One region of the Humiphilus diazotrophicus genome, then DNA from elsewhere that is predicted to be linked to it. Evidence: riboswitches for the same ligand, from Rfam matches in the RefSeq annotation. Region 1 holds a riboswitch; each other region holds the start of a gene.

Region 1 (7,699 bases):
CAGGAAAGGATTTACGATCCCCAGGATGTTGTGCAGGAGCCCGGTCCAAATGATTGGGGCAATAATGCCACCAAGCAAGATCGGACGCTTTGGCCAAATGGGCAGCATCGCTCCATAAAGCAATCCCACCAGGAGGGAGGTAATGGTATGGATAACTGTAGCTGTTACCAATGCGCTTAGATGAAATGCGGCGATCTCCTGGTCTGATGGATTTAGCCATCCGGCAACGCCGGCTCCACCTAACAGGTTAATGCTGTACCAGAGGCTATGGAATTCTAGAAGCCCGTAGATCTCAGCCGGGATGATCATTGCGATACCACCGGCAATACCTCCCTTAATGCCCGATGAAATAGGGTAGGTCTCAAGAGGCAGTTGAGCCCGATGGGTTTCATCGACTTGAATTCTCGCTACACCAGTTCGCGTAGTCGCGATTTCGATGGGCTGTAGTTCCACATCGAGTAATTCGTGATGCTCATGAGGCAGCACCTGCCGGAACCATCCAATGCACGAGACGACGGTGAGGATGGCTCCCAAAATGCCGATCCCGGTATTGGTTACCAGTGCAGCGAAGAACAGAACAATGCCGGCGGCCAAGAGGATAGGCCATGCTGTGGGCGCCGGCAGGTGTATTGTGCCCTTCGTCGTCTCCGTGCTTTCGTGTTCGCCTGCCATATCTCTTTTCACCTTCCAGCTTAGCGGCCGATTATGTAAACCACGGTAAAGACCACAACCCAAACGGCATCGACAAAGTGCCAATAAAGGCTGAGAATTTCTATTCGTTCCGAATGCTTAGGACTCAAATGTCCGGTCATTGCAAAGGCCAGGACAATAAAAATCATGATCAAGCCAATGACCACGTGGGTGGCATGCAGTCCTACCAGCGAGTAGTAAGTTGTTCCGAATAGGTTTGTATTAATTGAGAGTCCATCTTCGTAAATGAGCTTGTGCCACTCGATTCCGGTACCGACCAGAAAGATGGTTCCCAGCAGGAAAGTGACTGCCCACCACAGAGTGAAAGAGCGCAACTTCTTGTGTGCAAACGCATGCTCTGCTAGCCAGATAAAGAAGCTGCTTGAGAGTAAACAGATTGTATAGAAGATCGGGACCTCAAGAACCTCTCTAGGTGTCGGCCCAAAGGTGCTCTTCCCGATGTTGTAGATATAGGCGACCACAAAGATGGTAAAGATTGCTGTCTCGGCAACGATCAGCGAGTACATCGCAACTTTACCGCGCGAGGGTGGCTCCCAATGTTGTGCCTGATAACTCTGGTGCTGGGGGATAGTGCTCATCGAAAATTAGCCTTGTGCTTTATTCAAAGTCGGCATCTTTGTCTTCGGGATGCTTTATATCCCAAAGCGGTCTTCTGCTTGCCACCACGGGGTCGGTAGCGAAGTTGTAGGCAGGCGGAGGCGAGCTGGTAGACCATTCCAATGTCCACGCATCCCATGGATCCGGTCCTGCCTCTTTTCTCCGGAAATAAGAGTTGACCAGGTTAAAGACGAGTACCAGCACGCCTGCGGCCTGAAAGACTGCTCCGAAGGAGATGATCTGGTTTAAAAGTGTCCATCCACGATCTGCTTCGTAGGTGAATATCTGTCTTGGCATTCCCAGGATTCCTGGAATATGCATAACGTCAAAGGTGATATGGAATCCGATCAGAAATAGCCAGAAGTGCCACTTAGCCAGGCGTTCGTCCAGCATGCGTCCAGTCATCTTTGGGTACCAATAGTACATGGCAGCAAAGATCATGAAGACAATTGCTCCGACGAGAACGTAGTGGAAGTGGGCAACAAGAAAGTATGAATTGTGCAGTTGCCAGTCGAAGGGTGAGACGGCAAGGATAATTCCTGTCAATCCCGCAATAAGAAACTGCAGTAGGAATGCAGCTGAAAACAACATTGGGGAAGCAAAGCGGATCTTCCCACCCCACATTGTTGCCAGCCAGTTGAAAATCTTAATTCCGGTTGGAATCGAAACTAACATCGTCGACAGGGTGAAGAAAGCATTTGAGACCGATGTCATTCCCACCGTGAACATGTGGTGCGCCCATACGCCGAGACTGATGAAAGCGATGCCCACGGAGGCTGTTGCCATCGCAGAATATCCAAAGATAGCTTTTCGGGAGAAGACAGGAATAATCTCGTTTGCAAAAGCGAAGGCCGGCAAGACTAGAACATAAACTTCGGGATGACCAAAGATCCAGAAGAAGTGGACCCAGATAATTGCGGATCCTCCAGCCTGAGTGTCGAAAAAGTGTCCACCTAGATACCTGTCAATCAGGAGCATGATCTGTGCGGCAGTTAGCGGACTTATGGTGACCAGTACGAGTGATGAGACGGTTAGATAAAGCCAGGCAAGAAGCGGCATGCGTGCTAAGGTCATTCCTTTGCATCGCATTGAGAATACCGTGGCGATGATATTGATCGCTGTTCCGATACTTCCGAAACCATTCAAGAGGACAGAGATGGTCCAATAATCGACCGTATGCCCGGGAGAAAAGGCGCGTTCCGTAAGTGGAGCGTAAGCAAACCATCCGACATCAGGAGCACTTCCTGTTCCTGAAAGTCCAACGCCGCCGATAAAACTGTAATAGAGAAGAATGCCCGAAAAGGCGCTCAGCCAAAAGCTAAAGGCATTCAGGCGTGGAAAGGCCATATCTCGTGCGCCGATCATGAGCGGGATCAGGTAGTTTCCAAATCCAAATAAGATCGGCATTCCCACGAGAAAGACCATCGTCGTTCCATGCATGGTGAATAGCCGATTAAAGGTCATCGGCGAAACGAAGTGATTGTGTGGAACAAAAAGTTGGATGCGGATAAAGATGGCTTCCAGTCCTGCAACCAGGAGGAAGATCAAAGAGTAGGCGATATAGAGAATACCGATCTTCTTATGATCGACCGTAACAATCCAGTCGTGAACGATTTCAAGCGCTGTCCCGCCAAAACCATGGGGTTTGGTGACATCGATTGCCCCACCCATTCCGCCTTGTATCGGGAGGCTGGAATCTGCCATCTTCGACCTCATTATCTCTGTGCAGTTGCGTTACTTTAGTGTTGCCAAATATGCGGTAATTTCATCGAGCTGCTTATCCGACAGTTGCATCGCAGGCATTAAGCAGCCCGGCTTAAAGATGTTTGGATCCGCGATCCACTTCTTCAGATTTTGGGGCGTATTATCGACGGCTCCGGAAGCTAGGGTGTCCCGGCTCATCAGATGCGTCAGGTCCGGTCCATAGCGTCCATTTGCAACGGTTCCGGATACCGCATGGCAGTTGATGCACGATTGCGTCTCGAAAACTTTTCGTCCTTCAGCAGCAGCTGTATCTTCGACGGCGGATTTCTTCTGACTCTGCACCCAGGCCTGAAACTGCTCAGGTGTATCTACATAAACCCGCAACAACATCAGAGCATGCTCAGGACCGCAAAACTGAGCGCATTGGCCCTTGTATAAACCAACACGTTGAGGATCGATCCATAATTCATTGACTCTGTTAGGAATAAGATCGATTTTCCCTGCCAGATTTGGAATCCAGAAGCTATGAATTACGTCCGCTGATGTCAATTTGAAGAAAGTTGGTTTTGGCGATGAAGTGCTGCTTAAGGGGACATGTAATTCGTTGGCTGTAACGATACCGAGCGCTGGGTAACGAAACTCCCACCAAAATTGGTGTCCAATAACGATTACGTCAAGGGCAGAGGCGGGCTTGGGCGCATCCTGAATTGCAAAGATCATTCTTGCTGTAGTCAGAAACAACACAACGATGATGAGGATGGGAATGATTGTCCAGGAAAGCTCAATTTGCGTGCTGCCAAACACTTGAGGTGGTTCGAGTGCCTCATCCTTGCGTGCACGGAAGCGAATAATTGCCGTAACGAGCAGAGTTGCAACAACAAGAAATATTCCGGTCGTGATAGCCAGGACAAATAATCCCAAGCCGTGGATCAAGCTTGCCGGTGTAGAGGCGGGGGAAAAGATGTTGGTATTAGGCGACTGGGCGAAGACCTGTTTTTGACACAGGCCAAGACCTGACAGCACAAGCAGAGTGTGCCGCAAAAATCTATGATTTTGCACTCTATCAGTCACTTATCCAATCCAGTTACACCAACGTTGGGATGGTCTTTAATCCGAAGCAGTAGCCTGACGGTCTGCTTGTTCGAATAGTTCATCAGCTAAGAACAGCACAGTCCCAAAAGGCGTTTTTAGATGCCCGTAGAGGCGAGAAGAGATGTCTATTGTTTTCGAATAACGGCAATAGACAACATTTCATCCACGAGGCGCTTTGTCCCAAGCCCTTTGCGATCTGAATTGTTTTGGGTGTTAGTTGTCGGCGCTCCTCTAGTGGAGCTTTGGCTAAGTACTTAAGAATCGATAAATTGTTGGCTCTCAGTTACACGCGTGCACCCTGAAGCCAGAGCTATGAAAAAGGGGAAAGTGTTTCAATTTGTATATGCGCCTTCAAATGTTCTGCAAGGTGCAAGAACATCGCCTCCGCGCTCAGCTCTAGATTGAATGTACCACATCATAAGCCTGTTCCCAGCAAGGAGATGCGAAAACAAGAATGTCTTCAATTGTAAAGATGCTGGGTATCGTAAGCAGGTTCCATCGGCTCGCGATTTTCTGTTGTGTTTGTGTGGAATTGTGAAATATAGAGCCGAATATCGGTGTTACAAGGGGTTTGCTGTTTTCTCAGAGAAGCGGAGTCAATGTTCGGCCCTGAGTCTCGGAGCATATCAGGGCCGTTGCATTGAGAGCAGCTATTGTTTTTCCAGTTCGTCTTCAATGAGCCGAATAAGAGCTGGATCGTCCGGCTTTGTGTCGGGGCTGAAACGTGCCACAACATCGCCACCGCGATTCACAATAAATTTCTCGAAATTCCAAAGGACTTCAGGCTCCGGGTTCGGATCGATCCCGTGTCCTTTTAGCTTTTCTTTAAAGGCATCACCCGAGGTGCTGATTGCCTTTGGCTGCATTGTTGTAAGCAGCCGGTAGAGCGGATGCTTTGATTCTCCAACTACAGAGATTTTTTCAAAGAGAGGGAAGTCTATGCTGTAGTTCATTCGGCAGAAGGTTTGAATCTCCTCGTTGCTTCCCGGTTCTTGCTCTTTGAAGTTGTTTGCAGGAAATCCAATAACCACTAAACCCCGGTCGCGATAGTTTTGGTAGAGCTTCTCAAGGCCATCGTATTGAGGAGTCAACCCGCATTTTGACGCGACATTAACAACCAGCAAAACCTTTCCTTTGTATTCGTTCAACGAAGCATCCGTGCCATCGATGCGTTTTAGGGGAACTTCATAGACGCTCATCTGATTCATCTCCTCATTGCCTCAATCGACCTTTGACCACTGGATCGCATTGTGTGCCAGATGAGTCTACCGCAAGGAATGGCAACAACGCATGAAAGGCCAACGGTTTGCCGAAAATGAATCGGTTGACCCGGCCCTGCCGATTGGTTATAAAGAATTATCTGGTGTTCAGGGAAGCGCGGTGCAAATCCGCCACTACCCCGTAACTGTGAGCGCGGAGAACACGAACAGGCAGAGATGCAGCCACTGGGAGCGATCCTGGGAAGGTGTTCGTTGTTTGAGGAAGCGTAAGTCAGGAGACCGGCCAGATGCCAATCCAGGCTTGATCCAGCTTCGATGGGAGAGTTGGAAAGCGTTCTTGTCGGTCAATACCGTACTCGAAGCGCCTGCTATTTGATGATCCCGCGGCATTGGGCTCTAATGCTCACCGCAGAGGAAATATGCAAGAGACGTACCGAAAATCGGTAACTCTCGTGCTTGGTGGTGTTCGTAGCGGAAAGAGCCGCTTCGCGCAGCATTTGGCGACGCGTGCAGACTCCGTTGCCTTTATTGCTACAGCGCAATACACCGATGACGAGATGAATGCGAAGATCGCGCGCCACAGGCAGGAACGCCCTGCATCCTGGCAAACAATCGAGGAGCCGGTAAAGCTTGATTCGGTTCTTAATCAGATCGATGGAGAGTATGGGCTGGTGCTCATCGATTGCCTGACGATTTTTGCGGCAAATCTTTTGGATGCGGAAGCCAATGGCGATAATCTGCAAAGCCGTGCAGATGCTTTCTGTAAAGCCATTTCTGCCAGCAGGTCAACCATTGTTCTGGTTTCAAATGAGGTGGGCAGTGGTGTTGTTCCAGAGTATCCCTCGGGACGTAGATATCGCGATCTCCTTGGAGAGATCAATCAGCGTATTGCTGCCCTGGCTGACAATGTTGTGCTAATGGTGGCCGGTCTTCCTCTGGTGCTGAAGGGGAAGGTGGAGGCGTGATTGCCTTTCTTGTTGCCGGCGCCGCAAGCGGAGTGGGGAAGACGACTGTCGCTCTTTCATTAATGTCCGCTTTTTATCAGAAGAAATTAGTTGTTCAGGCGTTCAAGTGTGGTCCTGATTTTCTCGACACGGGGCATCACTCCAGGATCTGCAATCGCCATTCGCGAAATCTCGATAGCTGGATGCTCTCACACGATACGAATCGAGAGCTCTATGCTAAAGCCGTTTGCGACGCTGATGTGGCAATTGTCGAAGGCGTAATGGGACTCTTCGATGGCGTAAGTGGCGGTTCAGAACAAGGAAGTGCCGCAGAAATAGCAAAGCTTCTGAATATTCCCATCGTTTTGGTTGTGGATGCATCGAGAAGTGGAAGAAGCATTGCCGCTGTAGTAAAAGGCTTTCTGACCTTTGATCCTTCGCTCCGTTTTGCTGGAGTAATTCTGAATCAGGTTGCGGGTGAGAATCATTTTCGGTTGCTAGAGACGGCAATTCGTGCCACGTGTGATGTACCTATTTTAGGTTGGTTACCCAAAGAGCCTTCGATATGCATTCCGGAGAGACATCTTGGATTGCATACTGCGGAAGAGTTTGACGGCTGGCAGCAAAGGCGCGAAGAGCTGGCTGGCTTTGCGTTGAAGCATATCAATCTTGACTTACTGGCAAGATCGGCCTCTTGTTCAAGGCCAAAGCTTCCGGAAAACAGATCTGTCCGTATTAGCAAACCGAAAGTGGTTCGCATCGGCGTTGCTCAGGACCAGTCCTTCTCTTTTTATTATCAGGACAATTTAGATTGTTTGCGCGAGATGGGCGCGGAAATTGTACCGTTTAGCCCTCTGACGGACTCTAATTTACCTCCCAACCTGAGTGCGTTGTACCTCGGCGGAGGGTATCCCGAGCTTTATGCAGAAGCTTTGGCCAACAATTCTTCCATGCTTTCCGCTTTCAGGTACTTTGCTGCAGAGGGTTATCCCATTTATGGCGAGTGTGGCGGAATGATGTATTTGGCCGAAAGTTTGAAAACACTTGATGGCAAGTGCTTCCGGCTGGCAGGGGTGTTGCCTCTACAGGTTGAGATGACGGATCGTCTCATGCGTTTTGGTTACGCGCAATTGGAATTAACTGAAGATTGCATCCTGGGACGAAAGGGAACTATTACCAGAGGGCATAGTTTCCATTATTCACGGTGTTCAGCAACGAAAGAGGTTTCCTCCGTCTATCGTGTTAGCTATACGCTTTCCGGTAAGCAGGAGAGTGAAGGCTATCGGAATAGCGGTGTGCTTGGTAGCTACCTTCACCTTCATTTCCTGTCGAATCCGTCGATTGCAGAGAGCTTTGTCGAGCATGCAAGGCGGTTTGCATGAGAGTGCAATTGATAAGAGCTCTGATAGCGTTTCTATTGCTTGGCGCAGT
Region 2 (7,699 bases), 410 kb from region 1:
GCACTACCCGGTTCCCGGTATCGAGCTTCAACCACTCCAATCCTGGTTCTTTTCATCTCACTTCGCAGCTAGGGAAATACCGGCTACAAGAGTTTGATTCGAAGCCGCAAATAACAACACGACAAGGTGGGTTCCAATCCGTGGAAAGTGGAATTTCGTATCAATCGGGTTTTGGCAACGAATTCGCCACTGAGGCAGTTACAGGAGCGTTGCCCATCGGGCAGAATGCTCCTCAAAAGCATCCTCTAGGTCTCTACACAGAGCAATTCAGCGGAACCCCATTCACCGCTCCCCGGGCACTCAATCGACGGACCTGGACTTATCGCATCCGCCCCTCAGTCACGCACAAACCTTACCAGGAAATCCCCTCTCGATTCATCCGTAGCGGCCCCTTTAACGAGACACCCACTACGCCTAATCAGCTGCGCTGGAATCCACTTCCTATTCCCGAAGAACCTACCGATTTTGTCGATGGAATAATGACTATCGGCGGCAATGGAGAACCGTCGATGCAAACGGGAGTTGCAATCCACCTTTATGCGGCCAATACCTCCATGACTGACCGCTTCTTCTATACCGCTGATGGAGAACTGCTGATAGTCCCGCAGCTAGGCAGGCTTCTTCTTCACACGGAGCTGGGTATCCTGGAAACATCTCCCGGAGAGATATGTGTAATCCCCCGGGGGGTAAAGTTCCGTGTCGAGTTACCGGGAAAGCAGGCTCGCGGCTACATCTGCGAGAACTACGGCCAAGCCTTTCGTCTTCCAGATCTCGGTCCCATTGGAGCCAACGGCCTTGCAAATCCACGTGACTTCAAGGCACCTCATGCCGCCTATGAAGATCGCGAAGGAGATTTTCGTATTACCGCAAAATTCCTCGGACGGCTCTGGTCCGCTGCGATTGATCACTCTCCGCTGGATGTTGTTGCATGGCACGGAAACTATGTTCCCTATAAGTATGACCTCGCCCATTTTAATTGCATCAACACGGTTTCTTTCGATCATCCCGACCCGTCGATCTACACCGTTCTGAGTTCTCCTTCAACAATACCCGGCACAGCCAATTGCGACTTCGTCATCTTCCCTCCCCGGTGGGTGGTTGCCGAGCACACTTTTCGCCCGCCCTGGTTTCATCGCAATCTGATGAATGAGTTTATGGGCCTGATTACCGGAGCCTATGATGCCAAAGCCGAAGGGTTTATACCGGGTGGAGCCAGCTTACATAACTGCATGTCCGGTCACGGTCCGGATGCCGAAACCTTCGAGCGAGCCACCGCGGCCGAGCTCAAGCCGCAGTACCTGGATAACACCCTGGCCTTTATGTTCGAGACTCAACTCATTGTGCGTCCAACCGAATTTGCGATGAAGACAAGCATCCTGCAACACGAGTACTATGTCTGCTGGCAAGGCCTCAAAAAACACTTCCGTCCCGAGCGGAGACCGGAGGAAGATTAGCCATCAGTAAAAAAATGAGTGCCATCGACAGCTTACTTTTCGACCTGATCGACTATGCCGGACTGTTCCCCCCATCCGGTCTCGACATCCGTTCTGCCTTCGGTAACTACCTGCGGTACATGAAAGGGAAACACGCCTCCATGCTAGGGCGTTTTGTCATCGATATAGATCGGCTGCCCGAATTGCGTAAGATCGCAGGAGAGACACTTTGGGACATGAAACTAACCATCATTGCCCCACCAACTACCAATTGGGAGAAATTGCCGCTTCTCTTCAATGATGGACTGCCCTTTGACTCTATCGAGATCAAGACCGACCAGCTTGTCGAAATCACGCGCCTCGGCGAAATGATCCCTACCGGAATTGCCACTTACTTCGAAGTGCCTATCTCTCCCGTTGTATCCGAAACGCTCCACGATATCGCTGCCATCGGAGCTCGAGCAAAGCTGCGTACCGGAGGCATCACCTCCGAAGCCTTTCCCCCCTCCGATATCATTCTCGAAATGCTGAAAACCTTAGCCCACCGTTGCATTCCCTTCAAGGTCACAGCAGGTCTACACCATCCGATTCGTTCGCATCACCCCTTCACCTACGAAACCGATAGCCAAACCGGAACTATGCACGGATTTCTAAATGTCTTTCTTGCCGCAACATTGCTTTACTTCGGAGGAGCGCCCTCGGAAGCGAAACAGTTGCTGGAGGAAGAAGATCCGGCAGCCATCTTTACGGCTCCGGATGCTATCTCCTGGAGAGGCTTCCACTGGACTACCGAACAAATTCTTTCCGTTCGAAGGGAGTTCGCCATCAGCTTCGGTTCATGTTCTTTCGAAGAGCCTATTCACGACCTGGAGGCAATGGGATGGCTGACGTAAGAGAAAGCTGGGTACCCGCAGCCAACGATCCAACTTCAGACTTTCCCCTCCAGAATCTTCCCTATGGAGTTTTCCGTCATCAGGGAGAGACACGCATCGGTATCGCTATCGGCAACCAGGTACTTGACCTCCGTGCATGCGCCCAAAAAGGATTACTTTCGGCTCTTCACCAGGAAGCTCTCGATGCCTGTCGCGTTGAGGTGCTCAATCCCCTGATGTGTCTTGGCTCCAGTACATGGTCAGCGTTACGCCAGCAAGTGACGGCTTTGCTCGATGCCAGATGGGAAAAGAAAACCGATGTGGAATCGCTACTCGTTCCTATGAACGAAGTAAAGATGCAACTTCCAGCAAATATCGGTGACTATACCGACTTCTATGCAGGCATCCATCATGCTCTTCGCGTCGGCAGGCTCTTCCGTCCCGATAACCCGCTACTGCCGAATTATAAGTATGTTCCCATCGGCTATCATGGCCGTGCATCTTCTATTGTCATCAGCGGTGAAAACATCCATCGTCCCTGTGGCCAAACCAAGGCTCCCAGCGATACCGCACCTGTCTTCGGGCCGACAAAATCGCTCGATTATGAGCTGGAAATCGGCGTCTTTGTTGGCACTGGAAATCGTCTTGGACACAGTATTCCTGTTGACAACGCAGAGAAACACATTTTCGGACTATGTCTGATTAACGACTGGTCAGCGCGCGACATTCAATCCTGGGAGTACCAGCCTCTGGGCCCTTTCCTGGCGAAGAGCTTTGCGACAACAATCTCTCCCTGGGTAGTTTCCTTGGAAGCACTTGAACCCTACCGCGTCCCCACGCCATCGCGGCCGGAAGGAGATCCAGCCCCGCTGCCACACCTCGCCTCTTCTACGCCTGAGCGAGATAGCATAGACCTAACGCTTGAGGTATACATCCAATCCGAGCAAATGCGCCGCATGAATATCGATCCAATGAGGCTCAGCCGTAGTAATTTGAGCGACCTCTATTGGACTCTATCTCAACTGGTGGCCCACCATACCAGTAACGGCTGCAATCTGCGCTGTGGAGATCTGCTGGCAACCGGCACCATCTCCGGTCCAGATTCCGGTTCCGAAGGATGCCTTCTAGAAAAGCGGCACAATCCCGATCCGGTGCGCTTGCCCAGCGGCGAAACACGGGTGTTTTTGGAAAGAGGAGATCAGATTCTCTTCCGTGCTGTTACGGAAAAGGAAGGGCTGCCAAGAATCGGCTTCGGCGAATGCACTGGAATGATCCTGTAAGGGATGGTATGCCGATCCTGATACTTCAAAGCCTCCCATCATGGCTACTACTTAACTGGATTCGCATGTTCTTTAGTGAACATAACAATAACCAACAAGGCCGACGCAAGAAAGCTATCTTCCGTTCACACCTGAGAACTTCAAGATCAATTCTCATCAGATCTCTCGTCTGAGATAATCGGGAATCTGGATTTTGCATCTATGGTGATTTCAAGCAAAGTCTAAAGAGATTCAGCTATGCCCCACATCGGGAATATTCATCACCCAAGCAATTATTAGATTTTTCTAGGCATTTTTCATCAGACAATCATTACGTTAGTAATAAAGACGGGCTTTTCCAGCGAAGCATTTCTACCGCACTGCCTCAGCCAATATGTATCATTGACACAAACCAATTGAGGAGCTTCCATGTTTTCTCGGGCATTCTTGTCCCGCGTTGGCATTTTGCCAACCCTAGTCGTTGTCTGTCTCATGTCGGGCTGTTCGGGCAAATTGACTCAACGAGATGCCAAGCGCATGATTGAGGCCCAGCTGAAGTTACATGCCGCTGGAGATAACAAGATATCTGGAGCTATCCCCGGCTATAAGATCGAAGGTATGGGCGAAGCTACAGACTCAGAGGCATTTCCGTTGGCAGAACATCAGCCATATGGTTCGCCGAGTGGTAATGGAGGACCATCAAAAGAAGAGATTTTTTACGGACCCCTGCTGGAGTCATTGAGCAAACTCGGATACATAACCGTACAAGAAGAGGATCCTCAAAGTAAAACTGTATCCGGAGTGACGTTGCACTATCCCCATTCACGCACAATACGGTTGACGCCAAAGACAGGCAGCCCCACAGATTCCGCTTCAACGCGTGACTATAGCACCGGATTCAGTTGCTATCCCATGCCGAAGCCCGATCAATGTAACATTCCTCCCCTCGTTGAAATTGGCAAGGACTTCAAGATTAGCGGCATATACCAGGATGATAAGCGCGCCAAGGTTGGCATTCTGATTTCGTGGAAGCTAACCCAGTTCGGCACAGAACTTAAACCATACGCCAGACCGGGCGGAGATCCTTACAGCCAAGCCCTAAGTGACTACCGCGCTAGGTGGGAGCAGTTCCTCACCTCTCATCCAGACTCAGCAGAAGAGCCGGCAACAATCCTCTTCGAGAAGTTCGACGATGGCTGGCACATTGTTGATCAAAGCGGGAAGAGCATATAGGCCAGCAGCTTCAGGCAAAAGCTTGAATCGAAACCTCAAGAAATTGCGCAGCTTTCTCTCATAGGAAGCTGTGCCTCTCAGCTGAGGAAGCACGGCGACAGTTTCAGATCCTGACACGCATGAACCTAAACATCATTCTGTGATCTGGACTATTGTCCACCCCACCCGCTCTCTATAAAATTTCCCCTGACATCTAGATTTGGTTTCGGGTTGCCCTCCAAAGGCAACAGGGAATTCCGGTGAAAAACCGGAGCGGTCCCGCCGCTGTAAGCGAGAAGGCAGCTTCCTATTTACCACTCGTCAGAAATGCCGGGGAAGGTGGAAGCTTCCATTGAGAGCAAGCATTAAGCTCTCTGAACTTGCGAGCCAGAACACCTGACCGAAACCGCGACTCAACGATCTCCGCGTGGAAAACGGGGATGTGGGTTTTTCGTTTTTTGGAGAGAATATCCTTCCTGCCAGCGAAAAGATCCTGCGACAACAATTATTCGTATTCGCGATTCCCTCTTCCGGACCGGAGGATCTTCTGCCGAAATCGGCCAGATCTCTGCACCAGTAAGGAATCTCGCGTTCGGCTTTGTTATTCCATTTTTCGAGGAAGGAGGTGACGTGATGAAGTCCAAGAAGAACGAACCCAGACAACCGGTCATTGCCACGCGAAAAAGTTGTACAGCGAGCGGCACGGGTTTATCTCACTACGTCATGACCGAAACAAAAAAATAGAAGCTACCGACAATAGCTTTACGCACGGCGGATAGTCAAACACCTATCCGCCCCAGAGTTAAGACAAAGAAAAGGATCGCCTCCTCATGGGACTGGAAGCAAAGGGTCACAACAGCTCGTCACGCGGATTGTATTTCAACACAGGTAAAGGAAGCACACTTCAACCAATCGATATCGGCCACGACGAGTACATTGGCTTGGTTGATCCCGACACGGCCTTTTGGGCACTCATCCAAAAAGAGAAACTCGGAGAAGCGTTGACCTCCAGCACATTCCTGCAGCAATACAAACAAAAGGCCAGCAGTTTTGCAGAGGAGATGGCCCGGCTTCGCTTCGATGTGCGGCCCTCTGCCGTGTACTTCAACCCTACGGAGCGCTGCAATCTGAATTGCTCGTACTGCTATTTGCCGGATACAACGCGTCACAATGGCCAACATATGCCAGTAGATCAGGTACTAGTGGCCATGGAGAAATTGAAGCAGTACTTCCGGGTAACTTTGCCTGAAGGATACAAGCCTCAAATAATCTTTCACGGAGCTGAGCCCACATTGAATTGGGAAGCGATGCTGGCAGCGTTCGATCGATATGGCAATGATTTCCGTTTCGGCATTCAGACCAATGGCACAGTATTAGATGACGCTCAATATGATTCCTTGATGGAAAGGAACGTCGCCATTGGCCTATCTCTTGATTCCGCATTGGAAGATATTGCCAGTCGTACGCGCAAAACCTGGGACGGCCATGGCATTTACACCAAGGTTGTTGCTGCCATGGAAAAATTACGTGGTTACTCCAATTACTCTGTCATCTGCACTGTAACCCAGGAGAATCTGGAACAGCTGGTCCCGACAGTTGAATTCTTCCATCAACATGGAGTTACAACTTGCATGCTCAATCCTGTCCGTTGCACTCGTCAGGGAGCACGCAATATTAAACCTGCAGATGAGGTCATTAGCCACCACTATCTAGAAGCACTGCATCGTACCGAAGAGCTCTATCGGGAAACCGGCCGCCGCCTGATTGTGGCAAACTTCGCCAATATTCTCATAGCAATCCTTGCACCGCAGGCACGACGCTTGATGTGCGATATCTCCCCCTGTGGTGGCGGCCGGTGCTTCTTTGCGGTCTCTGCAAATGGAGATGTGTTTCCGTGCAGCGAATTCCTTGGCCTTCCCGCCTTCAATGGGGGCAATCTCTTCCGGGATGATCTCGCTGGAGTCCTAAAGTCCTCGGCCTTCACCATGGTCACAGGAAGGAAAGTAGAAGATATCGATCCCTGTTTCCGCTGTGCCGTTCGCCACTTCTGTGGCTCTCCTTGTCCCGCAGAAGCTTATGAGATGAATGGAGGAATGGATCGCCCTGGGGCCTTCTGTGAACTGTATGAAGATCAAGTCCGCTATGCGATGAGATTGATTGCAGAGAAGCGTCAGGATGCCTATCTATGGGAAGATTGGGACCGCGATACTGTCACTACCTTTGAATGTTCTACTTTGTAGCTTTTTTGGCTATAGAGCTGGGCTGAGTACGATCTCACAAACGATGTATCTGCTGGAGAAAACTTCGGCGCGGCTTTTCCATCAAGAAAAGCCGCGCTTGGCTTTCGCTTGTCCAGACACCGTATTTGTGAAAACGGTCTAGAACAAGAATCGAGTAGCAAACTGAAACTGTCTCGCGGGATCGGCATTTGTAATTCCCGACTTTGGAGAAAGAAAGGTGGCCAGTGGCTTGGCTCCTTCTCCATAGACATTGTTCACCGTAATAAAGTTGTGACGGTTAAAGAGATTATCTGTCTCCACCCGTGTCTCCAGCTGCAATCGCGGATGCACTTGGAACCGCTTGGAAACGGCAACATCTACATCGGCCTGCAATGGCCCACGGAATGAGTTCCTTCCAAACCCCACAGGCCGGTCAACCGCATAACTATCGCCATTATTGTCATCCCCGGTAATCGGATTTACGGGAAGCCCGGAAGCAGTTGTCGCAACCAGAGCAAACTGAGACTTAAAGGGCAATCCAACAAGTGCGTCGGCAACGAACCTGTTCCGTTGATAAAAATCGCTTGGACCCCGCTCGGCGCTCTCTAGATTATTCCATTCGTTCGGTACCCCACTGTTTGCATCCGAATAGAACATCGAATACGCGACAGAATCGGACAGTACATAGTGGGCCGCAAGTTGGA
Region 3 (7,699 bases), 660 kb from region 1:
CTCAAGGACTTTTCTCTTGGTCTCGAGACTTGTTCGGGCCAAATCCATCAGTTGATCGAGCCGCGCGAAAAACTCGTCTCTATTCTTCGAGAGATAGCCGAGACGAGGCATATTTAAGGTCACGACTCCAATCGAACCGGTAAGAGGATTGGCACCGAAAAGACCTCCTCCCCGCCTCTGCAATTCCCTGGTATCAAGACGAAGGCGGCAACACATGGAACGAGAGTCATCGGGAGAAAGATCGGAATTTACATAGTTGGCAAAATACGGCACTCCATATTTCGCCGTTACCTCCCAAAGACGATCCAGTACCGGTGAATCCCAGTGAAAATCGGCAGTAATGTTGTATGTGGGAATGGGAAAAGTGAAGACACGCCCGCGAGCATCCCCTTCGACCAAAACATCGAGGAAAGCACGATTGAGCATATTCATTTCTTCCTGAAACTGCCCATACGTCTCGCTTCGTCGCTCTCCGCCAATAATTACGGCCTGCTCCGCCAGCATGGTAGGAGGTTGCAGATCGAGAGTGAGATTGGTAAACGGAGTTTGAAATCCAACGCGTGTTGCAACATTGAGGTTAAAGACAAACTCTTGCAGAGCCTGCTTAACCTCCTCATAGGTAAGACCGTCATTGCGAATAAAGGGAGCTAACAACGTATCGAAGTTGGAGAAGGCTTGAGCTCCTGCAGCCTCGCCCTGCAAGGTATAAAAGAAATTGACAATCTGTCCGAGCGCTGTGCGGAAGTGCTTTGCAGGCCTGCTTTCCGCTTTCCCAGGAGCTCCCCGAAATCCTGCGAGTAAAAGATCCTGCAGATCCCATCCAACACAATAAACCGCCAAAAGGCCAAGATCGTGCAGATGCAAAGCACCGCTTACATGTGCCTCCCGCACTTCAGGAGAGTAAATCTCATTTAGCCAGTATGTTTCGCTGATTTGGCTGGCAATATAGTTATTCATCCCTTGCAGGGAAAAGGCCATATTGCTGTTCTCCTGCACCTTCCAGTCTGTCCTCTCCAGATATTGGGCAACCAGATCGACATTAGCCTGATCAACCAACTCCCGAATTTTCTTGTGCTGTTCGCGATACAAGATGTAGGCACGTGCAGTTTTCTTGAATGGTGAGTTCAAAAGAACTTCTTCAACAGCGTCTTGAATTGCCTCGACGCTTAACATTTCAGAGCGCTCAAGTGCCAGATTCAAGGCAATAACACGACGGGTAAGCGAAACTGCAATATCTTCTCCAAATTCTCCGGCCGCCTCTCCCGCTCTTCGAATGGCTGTCGTAATCTTCTGTGCATCAAAAGCTACAATGCTTCCATCTCTTTTACATATTTCAGTAAATGCCCCGGCACTATTTTTCTTTTGCTGTTCCCTATAAGTATTTGCAACGGTTTCCACATTGATCTCCTAACAGGCAAAAGGGGCAGCAAACAGAAGCGGCCACAGAAATATGACACACGACTGGTTACATAACCCGATCATCTCTTACTTCATGGAGTTGGGCAGAAGAGCACGAGCCAACAAATGGAGATTTCCTCCACCTGTACGGACAAATCCTGATCCGACCAGCCTCTCCCACGAAGGCTTCAGTCAAGACGCGCAAAGCGTCGTGTCGGCAGGTCTTCGGACTTGTGGGCTTGCAGCCCCATTGAGCTGCATCTACTCGCCATCGCTTCCCAGCTTCTTGGGAAAGCCAGTGCATGTGATGGAATTCGTTCCCATTTACCGCTGCGGGGCAGTCCTCGAATTGCACGAGGTTCCCTTTTCAGGCGAGGCTGACTCGCAACCTCGCCACCGAACACGAACCCCATCATATTGGGTCCACCACCTATCGTCAACCCAACAAATTGCGATACCTGTGTATATCCAAGCATCCTAAAAAGTGATACGCCAGAAGAAGCAAATCTGGCTACGTACTTCGGCTCATGCTTGCAACGCCCTCTCCGAGGCTCAGAGAAAACGGTTCGGGCGAGAGTGCTTCCAGAAACGCTCTCGAATCAAAAATCTCGCCGGGAGTGACAGCTCCTGCCCTTCTGCAATCGCCAGTCAAAATCCGTTCCGCTGCTTCGGCTACCAAAGGGGCAGTAACGGCATAGATATCACGCCCCGATACTGCTGCATACCGTTCCTCGTCTCCCTTACGGATGAGTACTTCCATATAGAAACGCTGATCGGAACGACCTCGCTCATCTGCCGCTATGGGTGGTGGCGTACCGGGATCATGAAGGTCCTTCAAGGCAGTTCGATTCACATAGGCATGAATTTCGGGCACCCGCAGGTGGCGCGAGATCACGATAGTCTCAGCCAGAGGGAAAATGACAACATCCTGTTTCCCAAAAGGCGGAGGAAAATCCCACGAAAGCTCAGGGGAAGGATCGTCAACAAAGGTCAGTACATTCCCTGAAAACACAAATCTGCGGCCAGGATTCCTCTCTCCTGTCCGAGAAGTTCCGCGTGTCGGCTTCCAACTATCGAGTGCAACAGCCAGATGGATTTCGTCTACTGTCGTCCAATCCGCCATGGCCGCTGTCGCAAGAAGATCTCCTAATCCGCCATAAAACGCGATGGAAGGCATGATTACAACTCCCGCCGCCTTTGCTGCCGCGGAGAACCGCTCGAAAGCCTCAAGCGTTACCCGTTGTTCTGCAGTCACGTCCAAATAATGGATACCAGCACGAAGAGCTGCATCCATCACAGGCACCGCCGTATCGATAAAGGGACCAGCGCAATTGATAATCAACGACGCATCCGCCAACGCCTGATCGAGCGTTTGAGGAGCATCAACAGAGGCCAAGCGAATCTTCCATGACGGATGCCTGCTGACCAAGGGAGAAAGCTTCTCTGCATCGCGCCCGACAAGAATACCTTTGATACCACGCCGCGCCAATTCAGACACAACGAAACGGCCAGTATGCCCTGATGCGCCGACAACCGCGATTTTGTGGTTGCTATTGATTGTGGTGCGCCGACTGATCTCTTGATACGTCATAGCTACTTGCTCCTGGGCTCAATCCGGTCTTGATTACTGAAGACGTGGAGTAAACAAGGTGTTAATCTCAGCAAAAGGCAACCCCGTTTCAAGGACTCCATAGGTACCGTGTTCAAGAAGTTCACGCGCTGCGCGTTGAGCTGCCGCAAGCGCTACCTGAGTGATACCCGGTCCCACACTTACGCGAGCAACACCCATTTCCCCAAGACTTTTCACACTTGGCGCGCCAGGTGCGACCATGACGTTTAGCGGATAATCGATAGCCTTGACCAGACTGGCAATAGTGCTGGAATCGATAACACCAGGTACAAAAATGCAATCGGCGCCTGCGGAGCGATAGACCTTCGCGCGCTCCACTACGTTATCGAATCTGCTATCCGGATCACCCACCTGAAAGAGATACACATCTGTCCGCACATTGATGACCAGATCGCAGCCAGCGTCACCTACCGTTTTGCGCGCGATCCGAATCCGCTCGGCATGTTCGTTGGCAGTGAGTAGCGCTTGGCCGTTGCGTCCGGGAGAATCCTCGATATTTATTCCGGCAACGCCGATCGAAGCCAGCTGCTCCACCGTTTTTGCCACATCGTTAACTGAACCACTGCCATAGCCACTCTCGATATCTGCGGTTACTGGAACATTCACGCTCCGAATGATGTTGCGGATCACATCGAACATTTCCTGGCGATTCAGCTTCTGACCATCGCTGCACCCGAACGTCCACGAGACGCCAGCGCTGGTAGTGGCAATTGCTTCCGCGCCGAGGGCTTCGAACACGCGGGCACTTGCGGCATCCCATGCGTTTGGCAAAATCAACGGACGACGTGTGTGTAATTTGCGGAAATTTTTGGTTTGCTCTGACTGGTTCATATACTCTCTCCAGAATCCAAAGGTTCACTATGACGACAGTAGGCCATGTATAGAGGAGAGATCGCTGTCAGAATCTTTAGCTATTTTTGGAAATGTCCGCTTATGCCGATCAACGTCCAAGAGCCGAACGCTTGAAGACTGACGGAGAATAGCCATAATGCTGCCGGAACGCAGCGCTGAAATGACTATGACTGGAAAACCCGAGTTCCAGTGCAAGGCTCGTCAAATCGTCATACCGTACAAGCATCTCGAGTGCTCGGGCCAGCCGGAGGCGTAATTGATATTGGTATAAGGGCAGGCCTTCGACTTTCTGAAAAACCTGTGTGAGATAAACGGGAGAAACACGAACTTCCCTGGCAACCTCCGCCAGAGTCCAACGGCGCGCCAAATTGCTTCCGAGCACGAGCTTCGCCCGATCTGCCAACTTCTGTAATCCTGCATTTGTAGCAGCTGAACGCGAACCACGAGGACCAAGAGCCTGTTGCACCAGAGTAAAGGCCAAAGCTTCAGCTTCCAAAGACCCAATGGCATTGTTATGCAAACCATGACGCAATTTTGCAACCAGCGCTTGCGTACGAGCGTCGAGTCTCAGACTCTGTCCTCGAAAGTAGATTCCGGAGCTGCGATGCAACAGATCCGCAGGCACCAACTCCTGAAGCTGTGACTCATCGATTACCAGCGTCAGGCTGCCATCACCACCCGAGATTGGATGACTGATCCGGTAGCCTTCATGGGCATTGAAAAACAATACCTGGTTGGCCTCAGCAACAGCCTGGGTTTGCCCGACATGACGTATGTAGACTCCACGATAAGGAAATATCAACTGAGTTGTCTTCGTCGCCTCTTCCGTGCTCATAGACGTGCAGGTACCCAGGCATTCCGTATCGCGAATCGTTACGGTGGGCGACGTCAGCAGAGAGTGAAGAGTAAATTCGGACACGGCTATAGGCTTCGATGCTTACAACCAGGCTGGAGATGAAAATATGTATGCTTAGCTGATCACGGACTTCTGGGTATAATCGGTTTTCCAAATGAAAGCCGTTCTCAGCTGTTTCTTAGCAATCCTTGCCGCATTTGCTCCGCTTACGGGGTGTCATCATGAGCAATTAGCCGTAACGGATCACCCGCGCAGCTTCCCAGGAGTCATCAGCAAAGACGTCACCTTCTATTCTTCGGCTCTCCGCCATAACATGCCTTACCGCGTCTATATGCCAGCGGAGACTACCTCGAATACGAACTTGCCTGTGATTTATCTGTTGCACGGTTGTGGCAGTGATTTCAGGGACTGGTCCAACTACTCAGACGTAGGTGCCTATGCAGCAAAGGGACTCCTTCTTGTAATGGTAGACGGTGCCTGTTCGTATTACACAAATGCCGCACTCAATACAAAAGACCGGTATCACGACTACCTTGTTCACGACGTACTTACCGACGTAGAGTCGCGTTTCCCCGTTCGATCCGGCCGAGAAAATCGCGCGATTGTCGGAGTATCGATGGGCGGTTTCGCAGCTGTCAAATTGGCTCTTACACGTCCAGACTTGTTTGTTTTTGCAGGTGCTATCAGTCCCGCCATTGATGTACCCAGCCGCCGTTTTAGTCTGAACCGATGGTCGCAAAGTATGCGTTTCCGCGCCATCTTCGGCCCTACAGGCAGCGACACACGCATTCACAACGATCCCTTCGTCCTGGTCAGATTTGCTGAACCCTCCCAAACACCTTACCTATACATCACAGCAGGTAAACAGGAATCCCTTCTATCTCCAATCCGCAAATTCATCACGATCCTAAAACAGCGCAGCTACTCTTATGAATTTCACACCATACCGGGAGGTCACGACTGGAATGAATGGAACAACCAAATACCTGGATGTTTTGAGAGTCTGCTCATACACATCCCTCACCGCTAGCTTAGGGGCGTACAACTTCAAATGGAATTGCAGGCAAGGTCCCGAGTGACACAACGCGATTGGCTTTTGGATTGGCAGGATTCTGGGGCTTAATTATGGAGGCTTCCATGATGAAATTGCCCTTTAGTCCCTCTTTGATCTTGCCATCCACCTTGAGGTGAATCTCAATAGCATTGTCGGATTTTGTAATCCCTGAAATGCTGATACCCTCAGGAGCATCGATTAATTTCACATCCCATTGATTTGCAAGCTGTGAGGCGGGGACTCCGACACGAATCGAAGCTGTGCCTCCACCATGCACCTTGATAGAGCTATCGCTGACCTTCCAGATGGAATCGCGGTGTCCAGATCCAAATACCAGCACCAGTCCTTCCTGGGCCGGTACCAGATGATGCCAGGCAAAAGCTTGCATCATATCGTCGGCAGGAACAGCTGCACGATACACAGGCCGCCCGTCGATTTGTGCTTCCCCTTCCAGCAGCAAGTTTTGTGGTTGAGATATCGCTACGGGAGGAGCCGTCAAAGTAACACGCACTTTATCGGCAGAAGAGGATATGACTCCGCCATGAAGAACCAGTCCCGATGGCCCATCTTTCACGTGCAAAGATATCTCGCCATGGAAGCCGTCGTGCCGCAAAGCATAGACCGTCACCGGGATCGTTTCCCCGGGACGAAGGTTGACTGTTGAAGGAACAAGCCTCAATTCGAAATCAGGTCGAGGATGACTCAGGCGCAATCGATAGGAGTATTCCAATCCCCCGCTATGCTGAGCGTCCGTGAGGTGCAAGAAATATGTCCCTTTAGCAACAGCCCGATAAAGAAGCAATGAATCTGCCTGATGGGTTATCAGTGCTGAAGCTTTATCCTCCGCATCGTCGTTAAAGGCCAGTCGCTTACCATTTGCATCCGTCAACGAGAGTACAGAATCGAGTGGCGACCCCAGTCTCCGGGCATGTACCTCGGCTGCGATCTCCTCTCCACTCTGAGCATCGATCCGAAAGATGTGAACATCGCCAGGATGGGCAATCCGGCCGTTGACAATTGCAGGTAGCTTGATGCGTTTTGCCTTTTTGAAATCGGTCACGGACTGTATCTGCGTTTTCTCAGGAAGAGAATCGACTTCGAAGGGGACAGAGTTTGCATTCCAACCGCTCGCTCCCACGGTAAGCAAATGAAGACCCGTCTCCCGAGTGGATGGTCTATAGTTTGTACTACCAAGATTCCAGCCTGACAGCTCAAGGCGCGGATGACTTCCCTCTTCGCCACCGAGAGGGAAAATGCTGGTTACATATGGCAATTCTCCTATCGTGATCCGATAAACAAAATCTTCACGTCCACGGTAAATAGCATCGCGTATCTCCACTGTGTAGTTGCCATCTTCAGGAATGTCCTGTTCGATAACGGGATCTTGACTAAAGCGGAAGTGATCGGCCGAAGCAAGTTCATGGCCTTTCGGGTCATAGAGTGCCAGATTGGCTTGAAACCAACCAGGAACAGCGTCGGAAAGGTACGGGATAAGAGCACGCGTCTTCGCCTCTATCACCAGATGTTGTCCCTTTCGCGCACGGAAACAATAACGGTCGGGACTTCCAGGCATCATCTGCCCATTCACGATAATAGGGAAAGAGACTGTAATGGGAGCAACTGCAGCGGCAGAATGGGCCTGCTCGGAAAGAGAAATTCCACCTCCGGCAGATAAAGAAGGAGAAACATACTGCGGCGGCTGCGAATACTCGGGCAGATGATCGACATAGAAGACAATAGGATTGGTCATCCCTCGGTCCGTCAAAAGGCGAAGCTCATGACTCCCAGACGTAGCGTCAGAAGCCACAACAACGTGCAACTTTACGGAACGGGAAAAGGCTGGAGCCATTATCATTCGTGTCGACTCATCCAGCTTCTTTTGAATCTCCTTAACACGCTCTCTGTCTAC

The links. Region 1 has a riboswitch for cobalamin ahead of cobU (bifunctional adenosylcobinamide kinase/adenosylcobinamide-phosphate guanylyltransferase). Riboswitches for the same ligand answer to the same signal wherever they lie in the genome.
Region 2: it holds a riboswitch for cobalamin, as region 1 does, so the genes downstream of both, cbpA (modified peptide precursor CbpA) here and cobU (bifunctional adenosylcobinamide kinase/adenosylcobinamide-phosphate guanylyltransferase) in region 1, are expected to answer to the same signal.
Region 3: it holds a riboswitch for cobalamin, as region 1 does, so the genes downstream of both, AC6I7T_RS05860 (ribonucleoside triphosphate reductase) here and cobU (bifunctional adenosylcobinamide kinase/adenosylcobinamide-phosphate guanylyltransferase) in region 1, are expected to answer to the same signal.

The regions. Positions count from the first base shown of each region.
Region 1 is NZ_AP040870.1:423,227-430,925, reverse strand. It holds gene AC6I7T_RS03570 (hypothetical protein) at 1-672, opposite strand, end outside; gene AC6I7T_RS03565 (cytochrome c oxidase subunit 3) at 693-1,289, opposite strand; gene ctaD (cytochrome c oxidase subunit I) at 1,309-3,012, opposite strand; gene coxB (cytochrome c oxidase subunit II) at 3,043-4,071, opposite strand; gene AC6I7T_RS03550 (glutathione peroxidase) at 4,755-5,303, opposite strand; cobalamin riboswitch at 5,449-5,626, shown strand; gene cobU (bifunctional adenosylcobinamide kinase/adenosylcobinamide-phosphate guanylyltransferase) at 5,744-6,289, shown strand; gene AC6I7T_RS03540 (cobyrinic acid a,c-diamide synthase CobB) at 6,286-7,650, shown strand; gene AC6I7T_RS03535 (ABC transporter substrate-binding protein) at 7,647-7,699, shown strand, end outside.
Region 2 is NZ_AP040870.1:831,835-839,533, forward strand. It holds gene hmgA (homogentisate 1,2-dioxygenase) at 141-1,454, shown strand; gene AC6I7T_RS04990 (hypothetical protein) at 1,469-2,326, shown strand; gene fahA (fumarylacetoacetase) at 2,314-3,585, shown strand; gene AC6I7T_RS05000 (hypothetical protein) at 3,994-4,797, shown strand; cobalamin riboswitch at 4,988-5,194, shown strand; gene cbpA (modified peptide precursor CbpA) at 5,410-5,520, shown strand; gene cbpB (peptide-modifying radical SAM enzyme CbpB) at 5,607-7,016, shown strand; gene AC6I7T_RS05015 (TonB-dependent receptor) at 7,155-7,699, opposite strand, start outside.
Region 3 is NZ_AP040870.1:1,078,950-1,086,648, forward strand. It holds gene AC6I7T_RS05860 (ribonucleoside triphosphate reductase) at 1-1,398, opposite strand, end outside; cobalamin riboswitch at 1,598-1,815, opposite strand; gene AC6I7T_RS05865 (saccharopine dehydrogenase family protein) at 1,910-2,989, opposite strand; gene AC6I7T_RS05870 (isocitrate lyase/PEP mutase family protein) at 3,023-3,859, opposite strand; gene AC6I7T_RS05875 (helix-turn-helix transcriptional regulator) at 3,969-4,799, opposite strand; gene AC6I7T_RS05880 (alpha/beta hydrolase) at 4,891-5,766, shown strand; gene AC6I7T_RS05885 (hypothetical protein) at 5,768-7,699, opposite strand, start outside.